DNA from 4 places in the Cytobacillus sp. IB215316 genome. Region 4 is predicted to be linked to each of the others. Evidence: predicted binding sites of a transcription regulator. Region 4 holds the regulator's gene; each other region holds the start of a gene.

Region 1 (7,996 bases), on a different contig from region 4:
ATAGATGCGTCTGATACGATTTGTTATAAAATCCATTTAATGAAGGAATGCTTGCAGAGGAAGATTCCAATTATTTCAAGTATGGGTGCAGCAAATAAAATGGACCCTACACGTTTTAAAATAGCTGATATTTCCAAAACTCACACTGATCCCATTGCAAAAGTTATTCGAACGAAGTTAAGAAAAGAGGGTATCCGTAAGGGAATTAAAGTAGTATTTTCTGACGAGAGTCCTATTGTGATTCGGGAAGATATTCGCAAGAAAATTGTACCTGATGAAAATACACCTATTAGAAAAGCTAAAATGCCACCATCATCCAATGCTTTTGTTCCATCAGTAGCAGGGCTAATAATGGCAAGTCATGTGGTTACTGAATTGTTAACAGATATACCAATTAAACGAGTAAATCAGGGCTAAAAATACTCTACATTTATCTGAGGTCGACTTGGTTCTTCTCGTTCCGACAATGACAAAAACGTGGTCTAAAGATAGACCACGTTTTTTACTTAGCTAATTGTTCTAAGTTTCCGTTTTTATCCATTCTAAAAGCTGGAGAAGGTCTTTCTTCATTATCATCAAATAAAACCATTTTCCGTGCTCGATCCATAATTTGTACTAATGCTTGATAGTCTTCTTGTATCATAGATTGCTTTTCGGACATTTTTTCAAGCTTTATAACTAGTTCTTTATTTTGCTTTGAAAGAGTTTGGTTTTCTTGTTGTAATTGTACATTTTCCTGCTGCAATCTCATTGAATGTTGATCTTGTACTTTAAGTTCTTTTAAATAAGAAATGCAATCTTCTAGAGATATTGAATTTGATCCAGCTGATGGCTCTATAGGTGGAACTGATGTCGTCACTGGCGTAGTCAACAACTCTGTCGTGAACTCATTATTTAGATTATAGCTCTCTACTGGATGGTTATCATCAACTGTAGTAATCTGTGGTAGTGAAATTGTACTAGGAAGCTCATCTTGCTTCTTTAATCTGTCTAACGCTCTCTTTCTTTCTTTTCTTTGCTTTTTCGCAATGGCGATAGCTTGATCATACTTTCCTCTTACTTCCGCGTTCCACCGAAATCCACAAGCAGCAGAAGTTCGGTTAAGCTTATCACCAACTTCTTCGAAAGCTGATAACTGAGTTCCACCTTCACGAATATAGCGAAGTACTGTTTCTGCGAGTAATAGGTCTTCTTCATGAGACCATGCATCTTGACGAACTTTCACATAAACACTCCTATCTTCTGAAAAATTTAATTTACTATATAGTAGATTTTCTATTAATAGAATGGACGGCTATTATAATTTTTATACATTTACTAGTTTTTTTAAGGATTAAAAGGAGTAAAAGTCGAGGATATCAGTTTAATAATATATGTGAAATTATTCACAATGTCGTCAAATTTAATGTAACTATTCGCAACATATCGATAGTATAATAAACGTGTAAGATAGTTAGTTAATAAATTTAGTAAAAAACGTAAAGTATCAAGTAAGTTGCTTTTTTTTAACATTCACATGTGAAAACATTCACAAACTTTAAGCGAGAAATTAGGAGGAGTTTCAAATGGCTGTTGAAGAAAAAGTATTAAAACAACAACAAGATGTTTCAAAAATGATTAATTCTTTAGTTGATCGTGGTTCTAAAGCTTTAAAGGAATTTCGCAATTATGATCAAGAAATGATCAATGACATAGTAAAAGAAATGGCTTTAGCAGGATTAGATCAACATATGCACTTAGCTAAGCTAGCAGTTGATGAAACAAAACGTGGTGTTTATGAGGATAAAATTATTAAAAATATTTTTGCTACTGAATATATTTATCATAACGTTAAATATGATAAAACTGTCGGCATTATTAATGATAATGAACACGAAGGTGTAATCGAAGTTGCAGAGCCAGTAGGTGTTGTTGCTGGTGTAACACCAGTGACAAATCCAACATCAACAACGATGTTTAAAGCAATTATTGCAATTAAAACTAGAAACCCAATTATTTTTGCTTTCCATCCATCTGCACAAAAATGTAGTAGTGAAGCAGCAAGAATTCTTCGTGACGCAGCAGTAAAAGCAGGAGCGCCTGAAGGTTGTATTCAATGGATAGAAACGCCATCTATCGAAGCAACAAAACAATTAATGAATCATGATGGGGTTGCGATCGTCTTAGCGACAGGTGGCCCAGGAATGGTTAAATCAGCTTATAGTACTGGTAAACCTGCGTTAGGTGTAGGTGCTGGTAACGTACCTTGTTATATTGAAAAATCTGCTGAGGTGAAACGTTCTGTAAATGATTTAATTTTATCAAAAACATTTGATAATGGTATGATTTGTGCTTCTGAACAAGCTGTTATTATCGATAAAGAAATTTATGATGAAGTGAAAAAAGAAATGATATATCATTCTTGTCACTTCTTATCAGAAAACGAAAAGAAAAAAGTAGAAAAACTTGTTATTGATGAAAACAAATGTGCTGTTAATCCAAACATCGTTGGTAAACCAGCTTATGAAATCGCAAAAATGGCTGGTGTAGACGTACCCAAAGATACTAAAATACTAATCGCTGAATTAAAAGGTGTAGGTGAAGCTCACCCACTTTCAAGAGAAAAGCTTAGTCCAGTACTAGCTTGTTATAAAGTTAATAATACAGAGGAAGGGATTACTCGTGCAGAAGAAATGCTAGAGTTTGGAGGTCTAGGTCACTCTGCTGTCATCCATTCTGAAGACCAAAAAACCATAGAAGCTTATGGAAAACGTATGAAAGCATGTCGTGTCATTGTGAATGCTCCATCTTCACAAGGGGCAATCGGAGATATTTATAATGCATATATTCCTTCATTAACATTAGGTTGTGGATCTTACGGTAAGAACTCTGTATCTTCAAATGTTGGAACAGCGAACTTATTAAATATCAAAAAAATTGCGAAAAGGAATGTCAATATGCAATGGTTTAAGCTTCCACCAAAAGTTTACTTTGAAAAGCATTCTACTCAATATTTAGCAAAAATGCCTGAAATCTCAAAAGCTTTGATTGTAACGGACCCAGGTATGGTGAAGCTTGGCTATGTTGATAAAGTTCTTTATTATTTACGTAAACGTCAAGATTACGTCCATTGTGAAATTTTCTCAAATGTTGAGCCAGATCCATCTATTGAAACTGTGATGAAGGGTGCAGAAATGATGAAAGAATTCCAACCTGATGTCATCATTGCACTTGGCGGTGGATCAGCGATGGATGCTGCAAAAGGAATGTGGTTATTTTACGAACACCCAGAAACAACGTTCCATGGCTTAAAACAGAAGTTTTTAGACATTCGTAAACGTACGTTCAAATATCCTAAACTAGGAAACAAAGCTAAATTTGTTGCAATACCAACAACTTCAGGAACTGGATCTGAGGTAACACCATTCTCTGTTATTACAGACAAGAAAAACAATGTCAAGTATCCATTAGCAGATTATGAATTAACACCAGATGTTGCAATCGTAGATCCACAGTTTGTTATGACAGTTCCGAAGCACGTAACTGCAGATACTGGTATGGATGTTCTAACACATGCGATTGAAGCTTACGTTTCTAATATGGCAAATGATTATACGGATGGTTTAGCGATTAAAGCTATTCAACTAGTATTTGAATATTTACCAAAAGCTTATCATAACGGTGCAGATGAACTTGCAAGAGAGAAAATGCACAATGCATCTACAATTGCAGGTATGGCATTTGCAAATGCATTTTTAGGTATTAATCATAGCTTGGCACATAAAATGGGTGCAGAGTTCCATATTGCACACGGTAGAGCAAATACATTATTAATGCCACATGTTATTCGTTTCAATGCAACAAAACCGAAAAAGTTTACAGCATTCCCTAAATATAAACATTTCATTGCTGATCAACGTTATGCTGAAATTGCTAAAGCATTAGGTTTACCAGCACGTACAACTGAAGAAGGTGTAGAGAGCTTAATCCAAGCGGTAATTAAATTAGCGAAAGAACTAAATATTCCTATGAGTTTACCTGAGAATGGTGTAGATAAAAAAGAATTTGAAGAAAAAGTGGCAATTTTGGCAGACAGAGCATTTGAAGATCAATGTACACCAGCAAATCCAAAGTTACCATTAGTTACCGAGTTAGAAGAAATTTATCGTCAAACATTCAAAGGAGTATAATTTGGGGGGATTAGGATGAACAGATTGAGTACGATTCCAACGGAAGTTGCTTGGAAGAACTTCAAAGAAGGAAAATGGCTAGATTCTATAGATGTACGAGATTTTATTCAAACAAATGTTACACCCTATACGGGCAAGGAAGATTTCCTTGCCCCCCCAACTCTAAAAACCACTCAACTTTGGGATAAAGTATTAGAGTTGATGAAACAGGAACGGGACAATGGTGGTGTACTTGATATTGATACACAAACAGTATCAACCATTACTTCACATGAGCCAGGATATATTGATAAAAATCTTGAAAGCGTTGTAGGGCTACAAACGGATGAGCCATTAAAACGTTCCATCCAACCTTTTGGTGGTATCCGTATGGTAAAAGATGCTTGCGAGGCTTATGGATATGATCTCGATACAGAAGTCGAGAAAACGTTTACTGAGTATCGAAAAACACATAATCAAGGGGTCTTCGATGCTTATACTCCAGAAATGAGGAAGGCACGTAAAGCTGGTATCATTACTGGGTTACCAGATGCATACGGACGAGGAAGAATTATCGGTGATTATCGCAGAGTAGCATTATATGGTGTAGACCGTTTGATGGAAGAAAAAAGAAAGGCTCATGCTCGATTAGAGAATGATTTAATGAGTGACACAGTTATCCGTGATCGTGAAGAGATTTCTGAACAATTTAGAGCATTACAAGAGTTAAAAGATATGGCTGCATCATACGGGTATGATATATCAAAACCCGCTGTAAACGCTAGAGAAGCAATTCAATGGCTATATTTTGCATACCTTGCAGCGATAAAAGAACAAAATGGCGCTGCGATGAGTCTCGGTCGTGTATCCACATTTTTAGATATATATTTTGAAAGAGATATACACAATGGGGTTCTAACTGAATCAGAAGTCCAAGAATTAGTTGATCATTTTGTAATGAAGCTACGTCTTGTGAAATTTTTGCGTACTCCTGATTATAACGAGTTGTTTAGTGGTGACCCGACGTGGGTAACTGAATCAATTGGTGGTATGAGTCTTGACGGACGTCCACTTGTTTCCAAAACATCATTCCGCTTCCTACACACGCTTGACAATCTTGGACCAGCTCCTGAACCTAACTTAACAGTACTTTGGTCGACTGAGCTTCCAGATCATTTCACAAGATATTGTTCAAAAATGTCAATAAAAACAAGTTCCATTCAATATGAAAATGATGATTTAATGCGTAAAGAATACGGTGATGATTACGGTATTGCATGTTGTGTTTCTGCCATGAAGATAGGTAAACAAATGCAGTTTTTTGGAGCGCGTGCTAACTTGGCGAAGGCATTACTATATGCAATTAACGGTGGGATAGATGAAAAGTCAGGTGTGCAAGTTGGACCAAGCCTTGATCCAATTACTTCAAATATCTTGAATTATGAAGAAGTAATGAAAAACTATGATGAAATGCTAAATTGGCTAGCGAAGCTATATATGAATACATTAAATATTATACATTACATGCATGATAAGTATTCTTATGAGCGTATTGAAATGGCACTACATGATGAGGAAATATTACGTACTATGGCTTGCGGTATCGCTGGCTTATCGGTTGTAGCAGATTCTTTAAGTGCAATAAAATACGCAAAAGTAAGACCTATTCGAAATGAGTATGGAATCGCGGTTGATTTTCAAATTGACGGAGATTATCCACAGTTCGGTAACGATGATGATCGTGTTGACATGATTGCAACAGAGTTAGTTGAGACATTTATGAATAAGCTTCGTCTGTATCCGACGTATCGTTCTTCTGTACCGACACAATCTATATTAACTATAACTTCAAACGTTGTGTACGGGAAAAAAACAGGTACAACACCTGATGGAAGAAAAGCAGGTGAGGCGTTTGCACCGGGTGCCAACCCGTTACATGGACGTGATAAAAATGGAGCGTTAGCATCACTAAATTCTGTAGCAAAGCTTCCTTATGAAGATTGTCTAGATGGAATCTCTTGTACTTTTTCAATGGTTCCTAATTCTCTAGGTAAAGAAGAGCAAACGAGAATCAATAATCTTGTCTCTATCTTAGATGGATATATGGCACAACATGGTCATCATATAAATGTTAACGTGTTTGAACGTGAACAGTTACTTGATGCAATGGAGCATCCGGAAAAATATCCACAATTAACAATACGTGTTTCAGGTTATGCCGTGAATTTTATTAAATTGACACGCGACCAACAAATTGAGGTTATAAATAGAACATTCCATGAAAGTATGTAAGTGAAAAAAGGGAGAATTAAAATGATATAATTTAATTCTCCCCTTACGTACTTATTTTTTTGTTTTAGACAGTTCGATGACATTTTGCTAGTATTCATTCAGGTGTTAAAGTTTACTTTCCATCAAATAAGTCTTTTAGCCGCTCATATACTTTAGCATATTGTTTTTCTTGTCCACTTTGCTTAGGTTGAAAGTACTCCTTACCCTTTAGCTCATCAGGAAGATATTGCTGATGTACCCAGCCATTAGGATAATCGTGAGGATACTTATAACCAATTCCATGCCCCATCGTTTTAGCTCCTTTATAATGAGCATCCCGTAAATGTAAGGGGATTTCACCTGTATAACCTTTTCTAACATCTTCTAGTGCCATATCAAGAGCTTTATATGCACTGTTTGTTTTAGGAGACAAACATTGATCTACAACGACGTTTGCTAATGGAATTCTTGCCTCTGGCAAGCCAAGTCTTTCAACTGCTTCGCATGCAGTAACCGTTCTTACTGCTACTTCTGGAGCAGCGAGAGATATGTCTTCATAGGCAATGACAATTAGTCTTCTAATAATTGATGTTAAATCTCCACCCTCTATTAACCGAGCTAAATAATGAAGTGCTGCATTTACATCGCTACCCCTAATACTCTTTTGCAAGCAAGATAATAGAGAATAGTATATATCGCCCTTTTTGTCGTGAGAAAAACCTTTATTTTCAACACATTCTTCTACTGTTTTAATAGGAACGATGATTTTTTCCACATCAACCTCTTTTGATGCTATTACTACATCCTCTAGAATATTTAATGCTGATCGCGCATCACCGTTAGTCGACTGAGTAATTATTTCAAGAGCTTCATCAGCAATTTCAATGTCTAAGCTACCTAAGCCTCTTGTCGAATCAGTCAATGCTCTCAATAGTAATGTCATCATATCTTCTCTAGAAATACGTTGTAATTCTTTTATTTGACCGCACCTGCTTCTAATCGCTGGATTTACATCATGAAAGGGGTTCTCAGTAGTTGCACCTATTAATGTGATTAAACCTTTTTCAACATGAGGTAAAAGATAGTCTTGTTGTGCTTTATTGAACCGATGCACTTCATCGACAAATAAGATTAAACTTCCTTCAACTTCCGCTTGTCTAACAGCATTTTCTATATCCTTTTTGCCTGCTGTAGTTGCATTAATAGAAACAAAGGGCATATTTACCGTCCCGGCAATAGCTTTGGCAATCGAAGTTTTTCCAATACCAGGTTCTCCATATAACAATATTGATGGCACATGGCCATTAACTATCATTTTATATAACGCCGTTTTTGGTCCAATTATATGTTGTTGGCCAACAATTTCGTCTAATTTCCTAGGTCTCATTCGAAATGATAACGGGGATTCAACCAATGACTCGAATAACAAAGTAATCATCTCTCCTACTTTTTGGAATCTTTGTTCTTGTTCTAGGATGTTAATATGTATTACAATACACTATTATGGTATAATGGCAAATGCTTAATGTTATATATGTAGACTCTTTAAGTAAGCATTGTTGTTTTTAGTATTGAAG
Region 2 (7,996 bases), on a different contig from region 4:
AGTACGTTATCTACAGGGCAGAGACAGTTAATATCTTTTGCACGTGCACTTGCTTTTGATCCAGCAGTTCTCATTCTTGATGAGGCCACCGCAAATGTTGATACAGAAACTGAAAAGATTATTCAGGACGGGTTAGAAGTGTTGAAAAAAGGACGTACAACGTTTATTATCGCTCATCGCCTATCGACGATAAAAAATGCGAATCAAATTTTAGTACTCGATCGAGGACGAATTGTTGAACAAGGTAATCACGATGATCTCATGCAAATGAGAGGAAAATACTATCAGATGTACCAGTTACAACAAGGTAAACAGTCGTCTTTAGCAGGATAAACGGTACTTCAACGTAACGGATGACCTATCTAAAACATGTTTTTTACATCGTACGAGGAGTTTTCGATTAAAAAACATGTTTTATGGGTCAAAAACGTGAATTTATGGGTCAAACTGAGACATTTATGGTTCAAAAACGTGTTTTATGGGTCAAATAGAGAGGTTTATCGGTCAAAACATGTTTTATGGGTCAAACTGAGACATTTATGGTTCAAAAACATGTTTTATGGGTCAAACTGAGACATTTATGGGTCAAAAACATGAATTTATGGGTCAAATAGAGAGGTTTATCGGTCAAAACAGGTTTATAGATCAAAATCGACAAGTGGTGGTGAACGACCATGACGGAAATTGATAAACGGGGTAGATTAAATGAAGAAATGTTTAGTTACCGAGTAACAAAGAACAACACAGTTTTTATTACATGGATGGGTAAACAAGTAAAAACATTAAAAGGTAAAGAAGCAGAAAAAATAATTACTAAACTTCAACAAGCCAATAGTAAGCATGAAGTTCAATTAATTCTTGCTAAGGTAACAGGAAATTTCAAAAGAGGTAATGAACGTTCTATAAATTAGGAAAAGGTGATATAAGTGAATACTCAAGAAACACAAAACTTGTTCAGGTTATGGGATGTGGAATGGACAGAGGAAGCTGCTAATTCTATATATAGATATTCTCCTGTATATAAATGTCAGTATCGAGGGCAGGATGTTATTATTAAACGAACTCGAAGAACGATGGATACTGCACAAAAGCTTGTTGAATGGACTACGAGCTTACATTCTAATGGAATAAAAGTGGTTACCCCAGTCAAGGTGGAAAATCCATTCATTCAATATAAAGACCATACTTGGACAATGTATCCTTTTATTAAAGGTCGTAAATATGATGGTTCTCTTCAAGACATCTATGAAGCAGGAAGATTATTAGGTCAAATTCACAATAAAGTAGATACGTTTGAATGTGCTCGGTTTGATTGGCTAAATTTTGATGATGAATTTACGAATGATGTAACAAATGATTTGCAGGAGATCTCATCTAACTTATTAAAAAATCGTCCAGAGAAAAAAGAGTTTAATATATTAAAAGGTCGTATTGAAGATTTCTTAACGAGTGATTTTTCTCGTTTAAAGAAAAAAACGCTACCAATGGTTAATGCAAGCTGGGATTATAAAGCAAGTAATTTAGTTTACGAAAAAGATAATCATCCAGTTTTAATTGATCCAGACAATGGAGGAATTGTTCCAAGAATTGTAGACTTAGCATTAGCATTAATTTTATTCCATACTGAGATAGAAACCGCACCTAGCAGGTTGTTTACTGAAGAGGAATGGGCTGAATTTACAAAAGGATATTTTGAATATATTACATTAACTGAAGAAGAAAAAATATTATGGCAAGACGTATTGTTATTCGTTTATTTTGATGAAGCGTTGTGGGCAATCGTTGATATGGAAGACGATGAAACAGAGCGACAAAAGCAGTTTATATATTCTTTAACAGCATTTAATCCAGTAAAATACTCACTATAATTTGAGGGTTACTCAAAAAGCGGAGTGACTACAACCGTTGTAGTTATGAACGCATCTTTGAGTTTAGCCCTTTTTATGTGCAGATGCATGTATTGCATAACTGAAATATATTATTTTTTCCTATTTTAATATATATGGAATATTTGTAGATTACAAGGTGGTGAAGAAATGACTCTAGTTCTTAAAATTCTCGGTATAGCAGTTATTATATTTCTTGTTATTATTTGGGGTATAAGGCGCTGGATATACACACCAAGCACTGATTATGTCTTAAAGTTCCTGGAGGAAAATAAAGAAAAATCATCACTTTATTTAATCGAGAATGGTGAGGTAATAGGGGATATTAGATCTGATCAAAGCATGCCTTTAGCTAGTACAGTAAAAACGATTATCGCAATTGAGTATGCGGAACAAGCAGCTGAAGGTTTAGTCACATCAAATGAAACTGTTCAAATTTGTGTGTTAGAAAAATTTTATGTTCCCAATACAGATGGAGGTGCTCACAACGCTTGGCTAGAGCGTATGAAAGAACTAGACCTAATACAAAATGACACTGTTAGACTTGAAGAAATTGTAAAAGGTATGATTCAGTTTAGTTCAAATGCAAATACAGAATTTTTAATGATGAGGCTTGGATTAGATCAAATTAATGAGCGAATAAAAAAATTGGGACTGGATAATCATGAAGAAATCTATCCATTCGTATCTAGTTTATATATTCCATACGAAGTAAAGGCTAATAACTACGGAAAAATAACAAGCAAACAAGAGCACCAACTAGTGAAAGAAACACTTAAAGATTTATCTTCAGTAGAGTGGAAAGAGTTAGCTAATCAAATACATAAAAAACTTAAAAGTGATGATGCGAGCATTTATAAACAAAAAGCAGATCCTTCAACTTGGCATGATAGCGACTTTGATCGAATGTTTTCAGAGCGGTTTAGTACATCTACGACTAATAATTACGCACGAATTATGGAGAAGATTAATAGTCGTGAATATTTTTCACCTGAAGTACAAGAGCATTTACATCCTGTAATGGAAGGATTAATGGAAAATCCAGCTAATCAACAATGGTTGAAGCATGCAGGGCAAAAAGGTGGTTCAACTTTATACATATTGACAAAAGCCCTATATGCGACTGATAAAAATGGGAATCAAAGAGCGCTAGCAATCTTTTTTAATCAATTAAATACCTATGAATCAATTAAACTTTCAAGTAGTTTAAATGAGTTCGAATTATCAGTTTTACGTGACAGTCAATTTAGAGATAGAATTAAATCACTAACAAATAACCATGAATAGGTTCAAATAATTTTCACATTATTGACATAAAACGTTTGAATTTCCCTGTCAACTGTTATGATAGTTCATGCTAACCTTATTATAAATAGAAGTAAAATATTTTATGAGCACGTAACTAATATGATTAATGTACATAATGGGGGATCATGATGGAAGAATTATCTGTGACACTATTCATCGCAAGCTTTATGGTGTTAGGGCTACTAATTGGGACTAATATATGGGATTCTTAAGCTGCTACATTGCGTAGCAGCTTAATTTTATTATTCACCATTCTTTGAGTCTGTGTCTTGAGGTAGATTTTTCTTCGCATGTGGAGATTAAATGCTACTTCATTTACAAAAATTCAAGTTTATTCAGTATGTGTATTTACCATTATTGCAGCCACTTGTTTCAGTCGGTCGTAGAACATGTCAGCAGCATGTCCAGTTAACTCAGTTTCTTCAAACGCTTCTTTCATACAATTCAGCCAAGCTTGAGCTCTGACAGGAGTAATTTCAAATGGGAGATGGCGATGCTGCATAGCAGGTGGTCCGAATTCATTACTGTATAGAGTGGGTCCACCTAAAAACTGTGTTAAAAACATTTGTTGTTTTCTTTTTATTTCATTTATATCGCCACTAAACAGCGGTTGTAAATCTTTGTTTGCATAAACCTTTGGATAGAATGCATCTACAAGACTGTGAACAGCCCTTTCTCCACCAATTAATTCATATAGTGAATGCATACCTTTGTTCATAAAATCCACCAACTTTATACAATACACATCATTGTGTAAGTTATTTTTTATTCACATTATTACTATACCAATTGTTAATACGTGTTTTAGTGATATGAATCACTACAGAGTATATGAATTTTATATAAGAACGCTGAGTTTTATAAATCATAACGTTTTCACATTGATTGTTGTTTTCGGTACGAATTTCATCTAAAAAATCAGGGTTAGAATTTTGCCACAAAGGCTTCGTATCAAGTAGCAACTATCCATTTCACTCTTACAGGAAGAGTCATATCAAGCCAAAATGTACATTTTTTATTTGCGAAAATAGGCATGATGGGAAAATTAGAATCGGTAAAATGACTTTAAATATCATGGTGAAATTAAATGTAGTTTCTCCAGTAAATTCCTTGCGTATTTTGTCACAATTACAGACTTAAGTGTTCATAAAATCATGTTATCATTATTTACACAGTGTTAATGTTTTTTATTGATATAAATTAGCAAAGTTTGTGAAAAACCGAACAATCGGTTGTGAAGAAATGAACATATTCACGAAATTTTTAGTAAGTATACTTAACTTTTGGGGTGAATTAACATGAAGTTTAACAAGGGACTTGTCTTGTTGTTTTTAACAACTCTCCCAGTATTGTTTCTAAGTGGCTGTGAAACAAATTTGGTTGTGCTTGATCCACAGGGACCTGCAGCAAGAAGTATCGCCAACTTAATTAATCAATCGATTTTATGGATGCTGTTAATTGTTGTTGTTGTGTTCGGTTTATTTGCTTATATCGTTTGGAAATATCGAGAAAAACCAGACAATATGGATTATGAACCGCCAGAAGAACACGGTAGTACATTGCTAGAGATTATTTGGACCGCCATTCCAGTCCTTATTCTTGTTGCTCTAACAATTCCTACGGTAACTACGCTGTATGACCTTGAAAAAATTCCAGAAGGCTACGAAGATCAAGAGCCAGTTGTCATTCATGTGACATCTGCCGACTGGAAATGGATTTTTAGTTATCCAGAAGATGGAATTGAAACAGTTAATTATGTAAATATTCCAGCTGATAGACCAGTTCACTTTAAATTAACATCAGCTTCAACGATGCAATCATTTTGGGTGCCTGCTTTAGCTGGACAAATATACACAATGAATAAAATGGAAACAGATTTATTCGTTGTAGCGGATAATCCTGGTTCTTTTGAAGGTAGAAATACGAACTTCAATGGTCGGGGTTATGCGAAAATGGAATTTGAAGTATTAGCACAGACGCCACAAGACTACGAGGAGTGGAAAAAGGAAGTGCAGGAAACGGCTCCTAAATTAACTGAGGAGGAGTATGAAGAGCTTCTTTTGCCAACACATTTAGGTAGATTAACATATTCTAATACTCACTTAGAGTGGGTTAACCATGCTGATATAGACTCTAAAACGTATACAAATCCTGAATTATATAAGAATCATAGCTATCAAGGAAAGATATTCTCAGAAGAAGACAACTATAAAAATGATTCTACTGACACTCAAAAAGATGATGATATGAACATGGAAGAGGAAAACGGGGGTGATCACGGTGGGCATTAAATGGGATGAGTTTTTTATAACAGGTGATCCATTAATTCTAGGGTCACAAATCGCAATTTTACTCACAACGGTAGGTATTATAGGTGTTGTAACCTATTTGAAAAAATGGCGTTGGTTATGGACTGAATGGTTAACGACAGTCGATCATAAAAAAATAGGTATTATGTATATCCTATCAGCAGTATTAATGTTTTTCCGTGGTGGGATAGACGGTCTTATGATGAAAGTCCAAACATCTAGACCTGAAATGGAATTTTTAGATGCTCAACATTATAATGAAATATTTACAACTCATGGTGTGATCATGATTTTGTTTATGGCTATGCCGTTTTTAATCGGTTTAATGAACGTGATCATCCCTCTACAAATCGGTGCGAGAGATGTAGCATTTCCACAATTAAATGCTTTAAGCTTTTGGTTATTCTTTAGTGGAGCTATGCTATTTAATATATCATTCGTCATAGGTGGATCACCTGATGCAGGTTGGACATCGTATTTCCCGCTAGCTGGTAAGGAGTTTAGTCCAGGTATCGGAAACAATTATTATGCCATTGCGCTTCAAATTGCGGGTATCGGTACATTAATGACAGGTATCAACTTTATTGTCACGATCCTGAAAATGAGAACAAAAGGCATGACATTGATGAAAATGCCAATGTTTACTTGGACATCTTTCATTACATCAGTCATTATCGTTGCTGCATTTCCTATTTTCACGGTCGCGCTTGGCTTAATGACATTTGACCGTTTGTATGGTACTCACTTCTTTACACTGTCTGCTGGTGGGTCAGATATGTTATGGGCAAATCTATTCTGGCTATGGGGACATCCAGAAGTGTATATTGTAGCATTACCTGCGTTTGGTATTTTCTCAGAGGTAATTGCGACCTTCTCAAGAAAATCACTATTTGGCTATAAATCTATGGTATTTTCAATTGTCGGGATAGCATTTTTAAGTATGCTTGTATGGGTCCATCATTTCTTTACAATGGGTGTTGGAGCTGCAGTTAATTCGTTCTTCTCCATATCCACGATGTTAATTGCTGTACCTACAGGTGTAAAGATATTTAACTGGTTATTTACGATGAGAAAAGGAAGAATTAAATTTACTAATGCGATGTTATGGGCTTTAGCATTTGTGCCAAACTTTGTTATCGGTGGTGTAACTGGCGTTATGCTTGCGATGGCAGCAGCAGATTATCAATATCATAATACCCTGTTCTTAGTTGCTCATTTCCATTACGTATTAATACCTGGTGTCGTGTTTGCCGTATTTGCAGGTCTATATTATTGGTGGCCTAAAATCTTTGGCTTTAAGCTAAATGAGAGACTAGGAAAATATCATTTCTGGTTATTTGTGATTGGTTTTAACTTAACCTTCTTCCCAATGTTTTTATTAGGATTAGATGGTGCAGTAAGACGGTCATATACTTTTTCAGTAGAATCAGGTTTTGCACCACTGTTCTTAGTTTCAGCGATCGGATCAGCCATACTTGCTATTGGATTTGCTGTATTCTGCTATAACATTTATTGGAGCATACGCCATGCTGATCGCAATGTTTCAAATGATCCGTGGGATGCTAGAACATTAGAATGGGCAACAGCTTCGCCAGCACCATACTATAATTTTGCAAAACTACCAGAAGTAAAATCATTGGACGTTTTTTGGCACATGAAGAAGAACAAAGAAGGACTAGATCTGAAGGATAATGAGATTGAAGAAATTCATATGCCGAGCAATTCAGGGCTTCCATTTTATATGGCTGTTGTTTTCGGTATAGCAGGATTCTTCCTCGTATTTGAATGGCATATTGCTGCAGCAATAGCGGCAGTGGGTATTTTCGCGGGGCTGATCATTCGTTCGTTTGATTATAACGATGGTTATCATATACCTGTAAAAGAAATAAAAGAGAATGAAAAATCTTGGAGAAATAAAGCAGAAGAGGTGAACAATCATGTCAGCAAAGGTTGATACTTCCTTACCACTTGAATATCAAACAGAGCAAGACCGTATGAATATTTTTGGTTTTTGGATTTTCTTAGGTGCTGAGATTGTTTTGTTTGCTACATTGTTTATGGTATACGGTGTTCTGGGGGGACGTACAGCAGGTGGACCAGGACCCGAAGATATTTTTCAAATTAAGGATGTCATGATTGAAACTTTATTGCTATTAACGAGTAGCTTTACTTGCGGATTGGCCATCTTCGAAATGAGAAGACAAAACTTAAAAGGCCTGCTTACATGGCTTATTATTACAGTATTACTTGGCGTAGGGTTCGTATACATGGAGATTACTGAATTCATCCATTATGTTAGTTTAGGTGCTACGATGCAAACGAGTGCTTTCTTATCAAGCTTCTTCGTGCTCCTAGGTACACACGGACTCCATGTAACGGTTGGAATCGGCTGGGTAACGATCATTATTATACAGTTACTAAGAAGAGGCTTAACACCTGTTACTGCTAGAAAAACATTCATCATTAGCTTGTACTGGCACTTCTTAGATGTCG
Region 3 (7,996 bases), on a different contig from region 4:
CATTATTAGCATGAGGATGATTCGTGTATTCCGGCATAACGATTATTGTAATGTCTTCTATAGATATGTTGTCGTAAGATGCTAGTATAGATGGAGGAAAGAGAATACTCATTAGTACCAAAATGAATATTGGAAAACATTTTTCTTTAACATAAGGAGTCTTCATTTTTTTCACCTTATTTCCCATTTCTTTCATTTCTAATATGATTGTATTAAAAATTGCTTGGTTACAACATATTGGTAAACCTATTGTCAAAAATCATCCATATTTTAGTTCACAAAAACTTCATACCAAATTGTGACTTATGTTACAGACATTACCGAAAGATAGAATCGCACTAAGGATCATCACCCGACGAATGACAGATTCCTATAATATAGAGATGACCTTCACCCTTCAATGATTGGAGTGGTGACTTGCGGGATAGGCGCTAATCCTTGACAATACCGTAATCCCACTAGGCCCAAAAGTCGTGTCTTGTGAAGGTTACTTTCATACCATTTTGGCTCCTTAGCTAGTGTATTCGAGCCACTTGGTTTTACTGAAAAGCTGTATTGAAAGATGGAACCAGCTATCTGAAATCCATTTAAAAAATAAACCATTCAGCTTGATTCAATTTAAAATTTACAGTATATTAATAATAAACACGATTCTTGTGATTTATTTCACATATATATTAAGACCATTGTCTTATGAAGGCTCTTATCAAAACATTTTTCTACTATTGATAAAACATCTAGATCAAATTAGTGTGATATTTGTACAATGTCAAACATATCCTTGCACGTACCACCTTATAAACAATGGAAATATAGTTTTTAAATGAACAAAAATGCACCGTACAATATAGCCGTATTGTACGGTGAAAATTAGTTTGTTAATCATCGTTCTGTAAGTGCTTAATTTTTAGGTGGTTGTTGATTTGGAAAGTAATCATTTATGACATGGTCTTTCTTTTTAAAGACATCTGGTTCATCATAAACAGCTTTTTTCACTTTTGCTATTTCTTCTTTTAGTTCGTCAATATTTACATCAAGTTTCACTAACTCTTCAGTTGCAATAATAATAGCTTCATTTAATGCTTCAGTAGATTTTTTCATACTATCCATTGCACCTTGAGGGTCATGGAATCCAGCAGAATTTTCTGCAGCTACAATATCAAATAACCACTGTCCTTTACGAACAAGTTGTTGTGCTTCTTCAATTTTAGACTCAGGAGCACCAGTAGTTATCATCTTATTAATATAGTAATGTGCATCAATGGATATTTCTTCGGCTTTGTGTAAGTTTTCCATATGAGCATCTTGAATGCCTTCAACCCGATCTATAAGCTCTTGCTCAGTCTTGTCTGCATGACATGTACGACATGATTGCTCAACCGTTTTTAAAGGTGAAGTCCATTGGTGACTAGTAATCTTTTTCTTACCGTCTGAACGTTCGTATGGCATATGGCAATCCGAACAGGAAACTTCAGCAATTCCATGAGGGCCTTCAGACCAAATTTCGAATTCTGGATGCTGAGCTTTTAGCATTGGTGCACCTGAAACAGTATGAATCCAGTCTTGTGCAAACCCAGAATCTTTTGCTATCGTATCGTAGTATTCATACATTTCTTCTGGCTTTAATCCATTTGTCCATGGGAATGTTACTGCCTTCTTTTCTGGTTCAAAATAGTACTCTACGTGACATTGTGCACATACATACGTACGCATTTCATTTTTTGTAGGGTTTGAAATGTCTACTCCCCTTGCTTCCATAGCTGTTGCAAACATTGGACGAGTGACACGTAATTCCATCGTTTCGGGATCATGACAATCTGAACAACCAATAGGAGAATGTCCTAATTCTTCAGCACGAGGTACAATCTCGTTTCGAAAGTTTGCCGACCAGTATCCGTCTCCAAACTCGTCTTCCTCTAACAAAATAGGGACTGCAGTACTTTTACAAGTTAAACAAGAACCAATTGACTTATCCGTAATTCTAGCAATATTTACATTATCTTCAATGGCGTAAATGTGTCCACGATCTTCATTATATTCCTTTGCAAATCCGTAACCATTAAAAATTATTGGTAAATAAGGCTCTTTAGTATGATCAAATTTTGACGTTGGTACTGATCCACCGTATTTCGTATCAGACATTTCTTCATTACGCTTATAGCTTTCATACTGTAACGGAAAAATATCAGCAAATGCTTCATTATTTATTTCGTCAGCTGATAGTCCCGTATTGTATAACTTTTTAGCAGTTGTACTTTCTTTCGCTTCATCTGAACCACAGGCAGCAATAATAGAGATTAAAAAAATTACTAAAGCAGTGGGAACTATAATTCTTTTGATGTTTCTATGCATTTTCCTCACCCTTTCTCAAAAGATTCGTTTCGATTATTAATGTCATAATCCGCAGGTTTAAACCATTCATCTGTCTTAAAGTTGCCATTACCATGAGGGATTTGCCTATGACAATCCGTGCAATTTTCTTTTGCATCATGTGATAAATTATTTAGTGTTCCTTCGTGACAGCTTTTACAGTTTTCTTGAATAACGTCAATGGTGGCTGTTTTCGCATGAATAACATCAGGAATCTTATCTGCCCCAAATGTATTCATGTAAATATCATGCGTTCCAGCTTTCGCTTTAAATAGTATTTTCCTTCCAAGGCTATCAGTTGGAGCATGACACTTATTACAGGCGATATTTGCATGTGTAGAGTCTGCAAAGCTACTATAGGCTGAATCCATAGGGTGACAAGTCGAACAAAATTCTGCACTATCTGTATAATGCATTGTCTCAGCACTTGCTACTGCCACAACAACTCCTAAAAATAGCCCAATTAAAATAACGACTTTTTTATCCAGCGCTTTAAGCTTTTTCACCATACCTTCCCCCTCCTCTTCTGTCATTTTTATATCTTCTTCATACAAATTAAAAGGCTAATTAGTATGTCAGCCACTTAATAAATTGACACATGTGAAAAAATGAGCAATTTGATAAATATTGATTTACCGCTTGGTGATGATAGAAAAGTATAACCATATTTCATTCACGAATAATAACAATTGTGAAAAAAAGCCTACCTATAGGTTTATTGTACCTTTCCAACTAAACATTACCATATTTTATTGAATGTTTGATAAGCCATAATTGACAAACTATTGTCTATAAAAGGGCCAAATTGTGTACATTTGGAAAAATAATTGATTCAAGTATATTTAACAAAAACGGAACAAACTGTTTCCTCTCAACAAGCATTGGAACGTTTTTGAAGAAAAAATATTTTGTTTTCTCTCAGTCAGTTATAACGTCTTGACAGGCTAGGTGAGAAAGCTAGCAAATAAAAAAAGTAGGCTTTACTAATAAAAAGTAAAACCTACCTGAATGAATATATATGTTCGTTTTTACCTAATGGCTGTTTTCAATGTAAGATGCTACGAAAGCTCGGTTTATACGTGCTTATCTATTAGAACGAAAAGCAACAACCAATGCGAAAACAGCCTAATGTAAAGAGTCATCCTACTTAGCTGTAATGATGAAAAGATAATACACTTATAATTTGTAATGATCGTTCTTTGTTTAGTAACTACGTAAAATTTTCCTTATCAATTAACTTAACGATCAACAAATTTTTCATTATCATTTTTATCACCCTCCTGTAATTATTTGAAATGATTATTATATGATTGGGTAAGCTCTAAACGACTTTTCTCTTTCTTCATCAATCATTTTTTTTACTTGCTCTTCTCGATAAGCTTTTTCAATTGAATACGTTCGTTTATTAATTGTAATTGTGATAGACAAAATATTGAATTTCATATGGCTTCACCTCCTTTAAGTTCATTGCATACACTATGTTCAATTTGACGATAAAAAACCACAGGTAAATTTTCTATACCTGTGGTTAAAATAATCAAAATTATTTTATAAATAAGCATTAAAAGGAAAGATGCTATTTATATAAAAAGCCACAGGTATACTATTCAACCTGTGGCGTGTATGCTTAGTTAGTTATTGAAACACCCGCATTCCGACATCGGTCGAGTAGTAAGAAATACTATTTAATTTAATAAGTTTAAATAATTTGCCTAACATTAAATTCGACCTCCTTATCAGAATTTGTTTATTTCATAGGAAAGTATAACCAATTTATGATGTTTTGTAAAGGGCTTTTTTGTAAAAAATAAAATAATTTTCTTATTCTAGATCACTTACTATTTTTTTATACTTAATTACCATGTTAAATAAGAGATACGCTACAAATAAAAAAATATATGTCATTGCCATTAATAAGTTGACATTAGTCGCTTCCTGAACATGTTGATTAATAACAACACCTAAATATAAAAAGACACTAATTGCAATTAAAACAAATGCAATTCTTGTAAAGTCGACAATTTTAAATTTCAAATCACGTAATTGCTTCTCATCCATTTTAAGTTTGTCACCTACTTTTCTAAGTATCTATAAATCTACTTTAACATATCTTAGTAGGTCAAAATGAATGTAACTTTAACCAATTATAAGGTAGGAACCAATCACAAAAATAAATTAACTTCACTATGGCTGTTGTGAATGGGCTCATAATCTATAGAGAATAGGTGTCTAACTGGAACAAAAAAAAGGCGAAAATACTTTCGCCTTTTTTTATTTATCCTTTAAGTGCATTAGCTAAGTCTGCGATTAAATCTTCCACATCTTCAAGTCCTACTGAAATGCGGACAAGACCATCTGTTATACCTAGCTCTTCACGACGTTCTTTTGGTATCGAAGCATGTGTCATTTTTGCAGGAACTGAAATTAAACTTTCAACTGCGCCAAGGCTTTCCGCCAATGTAAAATACTTAACTTGCTTAAGTAGTTGTTCTGCTTTTTCTTCACTACCAACATCAAATGAAATCATACCACCATAGCCTCTAACTTGTTTTTTTGCTATATTATGATTCGGATGACTACTTAATCCAGGGTAATATATCTTTTCTACACCTGGATGATTTTGTAAAAATTCAATAATTTGTTTAGTATTTCCTTCGTGCTCTTCCATTCGTATTCCTAACGTTTTGATTCCTCTTATTAATAACCATGAATCCTGAGGGCCTAATATGCCACCTGTAGAATTTTGAACAAAATGTAGGTCTTCCGCTAATTGATTGGAATTGACTACAACGAGACCAGCAACGACATCGCTGTGACCGCCAATATATTTTGTTGCACTGTGCAATACGATATCTGCTCCAAGATTTAAAGGTGTTTGCCAATATGGTGTACTGAACGTGTTATCTACGATTGTTAACAAGTTATGTTCCTTTGCGACTTTAGAAGCTCCTCTAATATCAGTAATTTTTAGCAACGGATTTGTAGGTGTTTCAATATATATTGCTTTCGTATTTGAACGGATTGCTGTTTCGATATTTGACAAATTACTCGTATCAATAAAAGTCGATTCTATTCCTAGCTTGTTTAAAACTTTCGTCATTACACGGTAAGTTCCACCATATACATCATCAGTTAAAATGACATGATCGCCGCTGTTAAATAACATCATCACTGCTGTAATTGCTGCCATTCCAGAGCTAAATGCAAACCCTGCTGTTCCTTCTTCAAGGTCTTTAATGAGCTCCTCTAAAGCATGTCTTGTTGGATTACCTGTTCGTGAGTATTCAAATCCTTTATGCTCACCTATCCCATCTTGCTTATATGTGCTTACTTGATAAATGGGAATAGAGACAGCACCTGTTTGTTGATCATTCGGAATGCCACCATGGATTAATTTTGTCTTTGGTTTCATTTTATATCGAACCTCCATAAATCTGTTTACTTAAATAACGTTCGCTACTGTCTGGAAAAATAGTTACGATGTTCATTTTTTTCTTAGCCCGACTTGCTTCAATAAGAGCTGCATGGAGTGCTGCCCCTGAAGAACTACCAACTAAAAGCCCTTCTTTTCTTGCTAGTTCTTCTACTCTCATAAAGGCATTATTATCAGATATTGTATGAATTTGATCAAAATATTTTGTATCCATATAATCTGGAAGAAATTCCATACCGATTCCTTCTGTCTTGTGGGGTCCTATATCACCACCATTTAAAATAGATCCTTCGGGTTCAACGATGACTGTTTGTAACAAATTATTTTGTTCTTTTAAATATTTCGCAGTTCCCATAAATGTTCCACCCGTTCCTGCTCCTGCAATAAACATATCAATATCACCATCTAGTTGGCTCCACATTTCAGGTCCTAAGGTTTTATAATAGGTCATTGGATTTGCCGGGTTGTTAAATTGCTGAGGACAGTACGAGTTTGGAATCTCATTAAGTAGTTGTTGAGCTTTTGAAATTGCTCCCCTCATACCTTCACTCGTTGGTGTGTGTATAATTTCAGCACCTAGCGCTTTCATTAGCAATTGTTTTTCTATACTAAATTTTTCAGGCATACATACAATTACTTTCAGCTTATGTCTTAGTGCTGCTAATGCTAATCCGATGCCTGTATTTCCTGCAGTAGGTTCAATGATCGTACCGCCAGGTTTAATTGCACCAGACTGGAGAGCTTCTTCAATGAGCTCTTTACCTAACCGATCTTTAATACTGCCACCAGGATTGTAATATTCAAGTTTTGCATAAAGCTTTACTTGTTTTGGTAAAGGAAATTGCGTTAGCTCAATCATTGGGGTATTACCAATTAAGTCATGTACGCTGTGAACAACACGCATAATTATTTTGTCACCTCAAAAATTTTTTCTGAATGATATTTTCGCATTAATAGTTGCTTTAGAATAATAGGCTGTTTTTGTATAGAATGTTGTTTTTCGTGCTAAAAGAATAAACACGGATATGATTAGTTTGCGTAGTATCTATTTTAGGCACTATAAAAAAATTCACGAAAAGAGCCTTGTAATAAAAGCTATACACTACGACACCTTTTCTTCTCTAAAGACTATAAAAAATCATACTATACGCATCAGTTACTCAAATTTACGTAACAAAAAGCAACAAAGTTTGCGAAAAGAGTCTTTTGTAATAAGTGCGAAGTTCTGTGAGTTTATTTAAGCCCTTCTACCATATTCATAACTAAATTGGCTGAATGTAAAGCAGCTGTTGGTAAAAATTGTTCGAAAGAGATATCTGATTCTTTACCAGCTATGTCTGAGAGAGAACGTATTACTACAAAAGGAACCTCAAATTGGTAACAAACTTGAGCAATCGCTGCCGCTTCCATCTCAACTGCATACAAATCGGAAAATTTATCTCGTACCATTGCTACTCGGCTAGGGTCACTCATAAAAGAATCACCAGTAGCAATAAGTCCTTTCACTGTTTGAATATTTTCAATGTTCTCTGCTGCTTTTTCCGCTACGTTCAGAAGATTATTATCTGCTAGAAAAGCTGGTGGTAATTGTGGAACTTGTCCATATTCATAACCAAAAGCTGTTACATCTACATCGTGATGGCGTACTTCTGTTGAGATCACCACATCCCCAACGTTTAATGACTCCAATAGTCCTCCAGCTGAGCCAGTATTTATGACATAGTCAACGTCAAAGCGATCAAGTAGAATTGACGTACTCATTGCTGCATTTACTTTGCCAATACCTGACTTCAGTAATACAACTTCAACTCCATGTAAAGAACCTTCAGTGAATTCACATCCAGCAATAACACTTACTTGTTCGTTGTTAATGTTATCTCTTAAGATGATGACCTCTTCTTCCATGGCACCTATAATTCCTATTCTCATCTTGGTTTCCCTCATTTCTATATTCCTTTATTCCTTATACCATTTCTCCGTGTCACGAGGATATACTAAAACTCCACTCAATATTGTAACATATTCAACAGCTAAACCATTTACTGCAATAATCTATCTCCACTGCTAGTGAAAGACTTGAGTATCAGTGAAATCAGGTGGAAACTCTACTCGACCTGATTGAAATATCCCATCTATAGAAGTGGGGTTAAATTCCTTAATATAAACTTAGATCAATTCAGGTCAAAAAGCCTA
Region 4 (7,996 bases):
TTTCCTTGCGTTATTTGCACAATCTTTAGCAGCAAATATTGAAATGTTACTTGGAATTAATCCGGGCTCAGAAAATACTGAAGTGCTTATCGGAATTTTTGAATTAGTCCCGTTATTCATTATTGTCACTTCAATCATCGCACCAATATTAGAGGAAATCATTTTTAGAAAGATCATTTTTGGCTCGTTGTATAAGAAATATAATTTTTGGATATCAGCACTTATTAGTTCTGTCATATTTGCCCTAGTTCATGGCGAACCAGAGCATATTCTCATATACAGTTCAATGGGATTTACTTTTGCCTTTCTTTATGTGAAAACAAAAAGAATACTCGTACCTATTATTGCACACGTTTCAATGAATACATTTGTGGTCTTAATACAAACTATCTACAAGGATGACATTGAACAAATGCGACAACAACTGGAACAAATGCAGTCGATTATTGGAGGACTTTAACATATGCGCCGCTCACCTTTATTTTTTGGATTTATATATAGTTTTATAGGGATCGTTTTCACATATCTCGCAATTCAATCAGCTCAAGAAACAATTTGGAATTTCCCCACTCTCATATTGTCTTTTGTAGCCACCCTTGATTTTGGAGTGGCTATTCGTATGTTTATCTTTCATAACAAACTGAAAAAAATAAAATAGTTAAAACAACCTTCCTAGCTAATGGGAAGGTTGTTTTATTCTATGGCTGTTATCACATTATTTGTTGCTTTTCGTAATAAGAGCAAACACGAATATGTTTGGGAGATCTTTTCTTCTCTATATACATATCAGTTATTCAAAATATCTTTCTCTGTATTAACCAAGTTTATGTGCTATTAATTCATCGTAATAGTGAACAAGTTGTGGATATGAAATTAGCTCATTCTTGCCTTTATCACTAAGTGTATAAGTTCCTCTTCGCACCCTTTCAAACCAGCCGTAATAATTTTTATTAAGAATGGATACAGTTTTGTCACCCGTTCCCATCTCGCGAAGATCACTTGTTGATAACTGGTCGAAACGTTCGAGACAACAGGCAATATGAATACAGTTTTCTTTGTACGCCGTTATAATTTTTTGATTCTTGCTCCCACCAACATTATGGTTACGATGCCTTCCTTGCATTTCAGTTAAAAGTAAATCTCTTTTTTTCTTGCTTCTTTGCATACTTTTTTTCCGATCAAAGTCTGCTGGAGCTATAATAATTTCTACCTGTGCAATACCCTTTTTGAAAGTTACAATCATAAGGCCTAATTCTAACCTTCTGACCAAATAACAAATATCCTGCCATTTTTTAGAACGCAAAGAATATTTAGGTCTCGGGATAGCAATGTACACCTGATCGGATAAACGCTGCCTTTTAGTAGCTTGTATTAACAGCTTTATACTTAAATTAAGCTTAAGCTCCACGATAACTAGCTCATCGTCTTTTATAGCTGCTATATCACAATGATTGACTTCTCCATATACTTCATAGCCCTGTTCTGTAAAATGCTCTTGAATAGGTTTATATAAATCAACCTCATACAATTTTGTTGTTTTATTGCTCATTACATCATTACTTTCTTCATTTATTCAAAGCTTAAATATTAGTTAATCATACGACCTTTATATTTAATATATTCACATGACACCTGCTAGATTTACTATAAAAAAAGTGAGCCTCTACAATTTGTAAAAACTCACTTTGATTACCTTTATTATGATTTATGGTTTGGTTGTTACTCATTTTCAGCCATGAGTTCCTGTTCTAGTTTTTCCACTTTGCGAAAGGTTATTTTTGAGATAAAGATACTTATTTCATATAGAATAAATAAAGGTATCGTCACCATCAGATGTGAAATGAGCTCTGGTGGCGTAATAAATGCTGCTATAACTAGTAAAACAAAATATGCGTATTTTCTTATTTTCGCTAAAAACATAGGCGAGACTATGCCAAGTCTAGTTAAAAACATCACAACGACAGGAAGCTGAAACAATATTCCAAATGGAATAGTGATTTTGAATAGAAATTGGAAATATTCATTTATCCCAATAACTTGATTAACCGTTAGGCGTTCAGATATCCTCGTCATAAACTCAATAACAAATGGAAATAGAATAAAATAGGAAAATGAAACCCCACCTAAAAATAGTAACACTGATATTGGTATATAACTTAAAGTGATTTTCCGTTCTTTTTCATATAAGCCTGGGCTAATAAACGCCCAAAGCTGGTATAAAATAACTGGTGCAGTAATTACAAAAGCTATAATAAAAGCAAATTGCATATAAATTTTTATTGGATCAGTTAAGGAAAATGCATTCATCGTCAGCTCTTTTGCTTCATCAGCCTGTTGTAAATAGACAATGATTGGCTCAGCCAAAAAAAAGCTTCCAATTGTAGCCATAACAAAGAAAACGGCTGCGATAATTAGACGCTTCCTTAGCTCTCCTATATGATCGTATACAGACATTTCTTTACTATCATTCATACTTTCTCATCCTAATGTTACTTCTTTTTATTATTTTCATTTGCAATATCTTGTGCCGCTCTCTTAAATTCTCTAAGTGTTTCTCCAGCAGCTTTTCCTAATTGAGGAAGCTTATTTGGACCAAAGATAACGAGTGCGATCACTAAAATTAATATAAGACTTCCAATTCCTATGTTAATTGGTCTCACCTCCATCATAAATTACAAATAATTTTCCTGATCTATCATTATAAAGCATATATTGTTTTTATAACTCCGTGATCATGTAAACGACCATAATGCCAATATAGCTACTATTCAGTTGGGTAGTTTTTAAGGAAATAAACTAAAGATTGTAATTCAACTGCTAAATCAATGTGATGAATCCTAATATGGTCAGGTACATTAATTCGAGCTGGCGTAAAATTCAAAATACCCTTAATACCTGTTTCTACTAAACGGTCAGTCATCCCTTGCGCAACTGGTGCAGGTACAGTTAAGATGGCGACACTTACATCCTTGGTAATATATTTTTCTAAGTCATCCATATGATAAATAGGAACATCTCCAACTGTAGTGCCAATTTTTTGCTCATCAACATCAAATGCAAGTTCAATTTTCATATTATTATTTTTAATAAAGTTGTAATTTAAAAATGCAGTACCTAAATTCCCAACCCCGATTAACACCACTTTTGTTAGTTCATCTTGATCTAGTGTTTGTCGAAAAAACGTTAATAAGTAATTAACATTATAACCATATCCTTTTTTACCTAAAGCACCAAAATACGAAAAATCTCTACGTATTGTTGCAGAATCTACTTTTACAGCCTCGCTTAATTCAGCAGAAGATACGCGCTGCTTACCTGCAGCATGAAGATTTTTTATGAAACGATAATACAATGGTAAACGTTTTGCAGTAGCTTGTGGAATTTTTGTTTGTTCGTTATTCACTTCTATTCCCCCACATTCAAACAGCTATTCATTCACTGCTCTCTAATAAAGTCTCCGTTCTTTCCACCAGTCTTCTCTAATAAATAAGTTGGACCAATAACCATACCTTTATCAACTGCTTTACACATATCATAAACAGTTAGGGCACACGTACTAGCAGCAGTTAGAGCTTCCATTTCAACACCTGTACTACCTTTAGTTTTAACTTCTACGATAATAATAAGCTTGTATAATTGCTTTTCTTCTTCCCATGTAAACGTGATATCGACACCCTTTAAACTAATTGGGTGACACATTGGGATAATATCTGCTGTTTTTTTTGCAGCCATAATACCAGCCACTTGAGCTACAGCTAACACATCCCCTTTTTTTATTTTTGAATGAATAATCTGTTCATAAATTTTTTGATTAACTGAGATACTTGATCTCGCTATAGCAGTTCTTAATGTTTCGCCCTTTTCAGAAATATCAACCATCTTTGCTCTACCTTGATCATTAAAATGTGTAAATGAAGACACTTGCTTTTCACCTCTCAATATGACTATACTACACTATTTTTACAATCCTGTCGTTACTTTAACAAGGCGTGAAAACTATATGTACATCCAAGGTCATTTCTATCACCTTTTGAGTACATGGCTTTTTTCATAAATGGTGAATTGTAACGAATAATTTAGCCCTTTGTCATAGTTTTAATGATGAGAAGCTGCAACAAACGATATAATAATTCGTATTTGTGTCTCAGTACATGGCTGCTGTTTTCGCATTAATTGTTGCTTTTCGTTCTAAGAAATAAATACGTATAAACTTAGCGGTTGTAGGCACCTTTTCTCATTATAAATGAGGTCAATTGCATAAGTTCATTTTTTGCTGTCCTAAATTATTCACAATAGCAACAAAGTTTACGAAAAGAGCCTATAACGTCTACAACCTAAGTTTAATATGACTCCAGTAAGAAAGCGCATACAAAATAAGCTAAACTATTATTAAAAATATGCATTTCACAAGCCTTTGATAAGTAAACATTGGAATCCAGTGAAAGAATATTGCTCATTTCATACATTTTAAGATACACTAAAACTATTATAACAGAGGTGAACTAACATGATAGTGTTACAAGTGAATCAGCTCACAAAATATTTTGGATCTGATCTTATTTTATCGAATATAAAGCTAGAAGTACAATTGAAAGATAGGATTGCTGTCGTTGGCCGTAACGGCGCTGGAAAATCAACTTTATTGAAAATAATAGCAGGTTATATGTCTCATGATAGCGGAAGCGTCATGAAACCGAAAGACATTTCTATTGGATATTTAGCACAACATAGTGGCTTAGATTCAGACTTATCTATTTGGGAAGAAATGTTAACCGTGTTTGAACCGTTAAAAAAAATGGAGATAGAATTACGTGAACTGGAAGAGAAAATGTCCAATCAAAGCCTAATGTCAAACAAGGCAGATTACGACAAACTATTAAAAGAGTATGATCATTTGCAAATTCAATATAAAGAACAAGGTGGCTATCAATATGAAGCTGATGTACGAGCTGTTCTACATGGACTCCAGTTTTCAAGCTTCAATTATTCGACACCTATATCATCATTAAGTGGTGGTCAAAAAACGAGGCTTGCTTTAGGGAAGCTATTATTATCAAAGCCTAATTTATTAATACTAGATGAGCCGACTAACCACCTTGACATTGATACACTCACTTGGTTAGAGCAATATTTACTCGGCTATCCAGGAGCTATTCTCATCGTATCTCATGACCGTTATTTCCTTGATAAAGTCGTTACACAAGTATACGAAATTTCTCGAACTAATTCAGCAAAATTCATTGGTAATTATAGTGATTATTTAAAGAAGAAAGCAGAAAATTATGAACACGATTTAAAGCTTTATGAAAAGCAGCAAGGTGAAATTGCTAAGCTTAAGGATTTCGTTCAACGAAACTTAGCACGAGCTTCAACAACAAAGCGAGCACAGAGTAGAAGAAAACAACTAGAAAAAATGACAGTTCTAGAGAAGCCTGCTGGAGATGAAAAATCAGCTTCGTTCCACTTCGACATCGAACGTCAAAGTGGAAATGAAGTTTTGAAAGCCAATGATATTTCAGTTTCATATGAAAACAACAAGCCTATTATCCAACATATCAATTTTCAAATCATGAAAAGTGACAGTGTAGCTTTGGTAGGTCCAAATGGTATTGGGAAATCAACCTTACTCAAGGCAGCGATTAATAAGATACAAGCCCTACAAGGAGAATTTTCCTTTGGTTCAAATGTTAAAGTTGGCTACTATGACCAAGAACAAGCAAATCTTAGTTCTAATAAAAGTGTTCTTAATGAGCTGTGGGATGAGTATCCATCAAAATCGGAGAAGGATATAAGGACAGTGTTAGGCAACTTTTTATTTTCAGGTGATGATGTGTTAAAGCCGGTATCAACACTTAGTGGCGGCCAAAAGGCACGACTTGCGTTAGCAAAGCTTATGTTACAAAAAGCTAATCTGTTAATTTTGGACGAGCCTACGAACCATTTAGACTTGGATAGTAAAGAAGTTCTTGAAAATGCATTGATTGACTATCCTGGTACAATTCTATTCGTCTCCCACGACCGCTATTTTATAAACCGACTAGCGACGAAAGTGTATGAGCTTGCTCCAAACGGTATTACTGAATATTTGGGAGACTATGATTATTTCATATCAAAGAAAGCAGAGATTGAAGAAATCAAGCTGTTAAATGAACAAAAAGTGGTCAATCCTTCAATCAAGGAAGATAAAACGCAGACGAAGCTGACTTATGAACAAGACAAGGAAATGAAGAAATTACAACGTCAGAGAAAAAGAAAAATTGAAGAACTAGAAATGGAGATATCAAAACTCGAAGAAAAAATAGATGAAAATGAAACTCTATTATGTGACCCAACTATCTTTCAAGATCACGAAAAAGTGGCCTTGATTAATGAAGAAAACTCACAGTACCAGGAGCAACTAGAACAATTAATGACCGAATGGGAAACACTCCATGATTAGAAGAAAAGCGCAAGCGCCTTGTTCATCCCTGACAAGCACTGGAGGCATTTTCTGTGAAGGTGCTTTTTGCCTTCATGGAAAATGGCGAAGTGACTCGAGGGGATAGGCGCTGGAGCTGGACATGAAGAAAAGTGGAGACGACTACTTTTCCTCAACAAACACTGGAACCATTGCATTTGAAAGCGTTTTTTGCGTTGGAATGCAATGTGAAGTGAACACGAGAGGCTTATAAGACAGAACAAAAGCGCAAACGCCATGTTCATCCCCAATAAGCGCTAGGATCATTGCAAAAAAGATGTCTTTTACACTTCATGTGAATTGTAGTTTTCTCTTCCACATAGTTATCCACAAACAATTCATTGTAGTGTATGTTATACACCGACTTTTACACATTATCCACAGTTTTTATCAAAGTTATCCACTTATTCACTTGCTTCAAAAGTGCTTTTAAACTAGCTTTTGTTACTATTTTTCCACAATAGTATTTTTTCTGTGGATAAAGTTGTGGAAAAAGACCGTATTCTCAGGAAGAATCACGGTCTTTCATAACATTGTTATGTTATTATTCATTATACTATTGCTCAATATCAAGGCCAGGGTTCCCATTTAAAGCCATGTCCGAACGCTTTCCTTGTTTATATAAAACACTACCTGCTGCTGCAATCATTGCTGCATTATCTGTACATAGAGATAGCGGAGGAATAATTAATTCTATATCATCCTTTGAGGAAAATTTTTCTTTAAGAGCAGCTCTTAGCCCTTGATTGGCAGCTACACCACCAGCTAATAATACTTGTTGGACATTATACTTATCAACAACTAACATCGTTTTTGTGACTAATACATCTATTACGCTTGCTTGAAAGCTTGCTGCGATATCTTTTGTTGCTAAATCCTCACCACGTTGCTTCGCATTATGTAACGTATTTATCACTGCAGATTTCAATCCACTAAAACTGAAATCAAAAGATCCTTCTTCAAGCCAAGCTCGAGGGAGCTTAATCGTGGCTTCTCCTTCATGAGCTAGTCGGTCAATGTGAGGACCACCTGGGTATGGTAGTCCCAATGTTCTTGCAACTTTATCATAAGCTTCACCTACAGCATCATCACGTGTCTCTCCAATTACTTTAAATGATCCGTGTTTTTCCATATATACTAATTCAGTATGCCCACCTGAAACAACCAACGAAATAAGTGGGAATTTCATTTCAGATACTAGTTGATTTGCATAAATATGTCCAGCTATATGGTGAACCCCAATGATAGGAATGTTGTGAGCAAGAGCAATGGCTTTGGCAGCATTGACACCAACTAACAAGGCACCGACCAACCCTGGGCCTTCAGTGACAGCTATTGCATCGATCTCATTATAAGAAATTTGCGCCTGTTTTAGTGCTTCTTCAAGCACAATGGTAATTTGCTCTACATGATGTCTAGAGGCTATTTCTGGTACAACTCCTCCAAAACGCTGATGACTTTCAATTTGAGATGCTACAACATTCGCTAATATCTCACATCCATTTTTTATGATCGCTACCGCTGTTTCATCGCAGCTTG

What was found. Region 4 encodes Rex, which represses fermentation and respiration genes when NADH is low (regulators of the CRP and FNR family bind a similar motif). Its sites were predicted from a motif close to TTGTGAAATATTTCACAA; they were not measured.
Region 1: a site for Rex is predicted at 1,374-1,391, ahead of adhE (bifunctional acetaldehyde-CoA/alcohol dehydrogenase). Genes of this name have one in related genera too.
Region 2: a site for Rex is predicted at 4,427-4,444, ahead of qoxA (cytochrome aa3 quinol oxidase subunit II). Genes of this name have one in related genera too.
Region 3: a site for Rex is predicted at 2,969-2,986, ahead of SLH48_RS01660 (cytochrome c3 family protein). Genes of this name have one in related genera too.

Annotation. Positions count from the first base shown of each region.
Region 1 covers NZ_JAXBMC010000001.1:336,533-344,528, forward strand. The annotation lists gene SLH48_RS01500 (ThiF family adenylyltransferase) at 1-417, shown strand, start outside; gene SLH48_RS01505 (RsfA family transcriptional regulator) at 503-1,225, opposite strand; gene adhE (bifunctional acetaldehyde-CoA/alcohol dehydrogenase) at 1,566-4,169, shown strand; gene pflB (formate C-acetyltransferase) at 4,185-6,440, shown strand; gene SLH48_RS01520 (replication-associated recombination protein A) at 6,553-7,848, opposite strand.
Region 2 covers NZ_JAXBMC010000009.1:12,975-20,970, reverse strand. The annotation lists gene SLH48_RS14420 (ABC transporter ATP-binding protein) at 1-333, shown strand, start outside; gene SLH48_RS14415 (hypothetical protein) at 675-911, shown strand; gene SLH48_RS14410 (phosphotransferase) at 927-1,868, shown strand; gene SLH48_RS14405 (serine hydrolase) at 2,037-3,173, shown strand; gene SLH48_RS14400 (globin) at 3,526-3,912, opposite strand; gene qoxA (cytochrome aa3 quinol oxidase subunit II) at 4,493-5,485, shown strand; gene qoxB (cytochrome aa3 quinol oxidase subunit I) at 5,475-7,457, shown strand; gene qoxC (cytochrome aa3 quinol oxidase subunit III) at 7,441-7,996, shown strand, end outside.
Region 3 covers NZ_JAXBMC010000001.1:367,779-375,774, reverse strand. The annotation lists gene SLH48_RS01670 (hypothetical protein) at 1-166, opposite strand, end outside; gene SLH48_RS01665 (ammonia-forming cytochrome c nitrite reductase subunit c552) at 901-2,352, opposite strand; gene SLH48_RS01660 (cytochrome c3 family protein) at 2,358-2,879, opposite strand; gene SLH48_RS01655 (YrzI family small protein) at 3,673-3,813, opposite strand; gene SLH48_RS01650 (YrhC family protein) at 4,192-4,428, opposite strand; gene SLH48_RS01645 (bifunctional cystathionine gamma-lyase/homocysteine desulfhydrase) at 4,646-5,782, opposite strand; gene SLH48_RS01640 (PLP-dependent cysteine synthase family protein) at 5,784-6,707, opposite strand; gene mtnN (5'-methylthioadenosine/S-adenosylhomocysteine nucleosidase) at 7,037-7,732, opposite strand.
Region 4 covers NZ_JAXBMC010000024.1:23,640-31,635, forward strand. The annotation lists gene SLH48_RS21080 (CPBP family intramembrane glutamic endopeptidase) at 1-460, shown strand, start outside; gene SLH48_RS21085 (YdiK family protein) at 464-658, shown strand; gene SLH48_RS21090 (DUF2161 domain-containing phosphodiesterase) at 815-1,549, opposite strand; gene tatC (twin-arginine translocase subunit TatC) at 1,720-2,472, opposite strand; gene SLH48_RS21100 (twin-arginine translocase TatA/TatE family subunit) at 2,490-2,660, opposite strand; gene SLH48_RS21105 (redox-sensing transcriptional repressor Rex) at 2,765-3,403, opposite strand; gene moaC (cyclic pyranopterin monophosphate synthase MoaC) at 3,436-3,921, opposite strand; gene SLH48_RS21115 (ABC-F family ATP-binding cassette domain-containing protein) at 4,508-6,439, shown strand; gene tsaD (tRNA (adenosine(37)-N6)-threonylcarbamoyltransferase complex transferase subunit TsaD) at 7,014-7,996, opposite strand, start outside.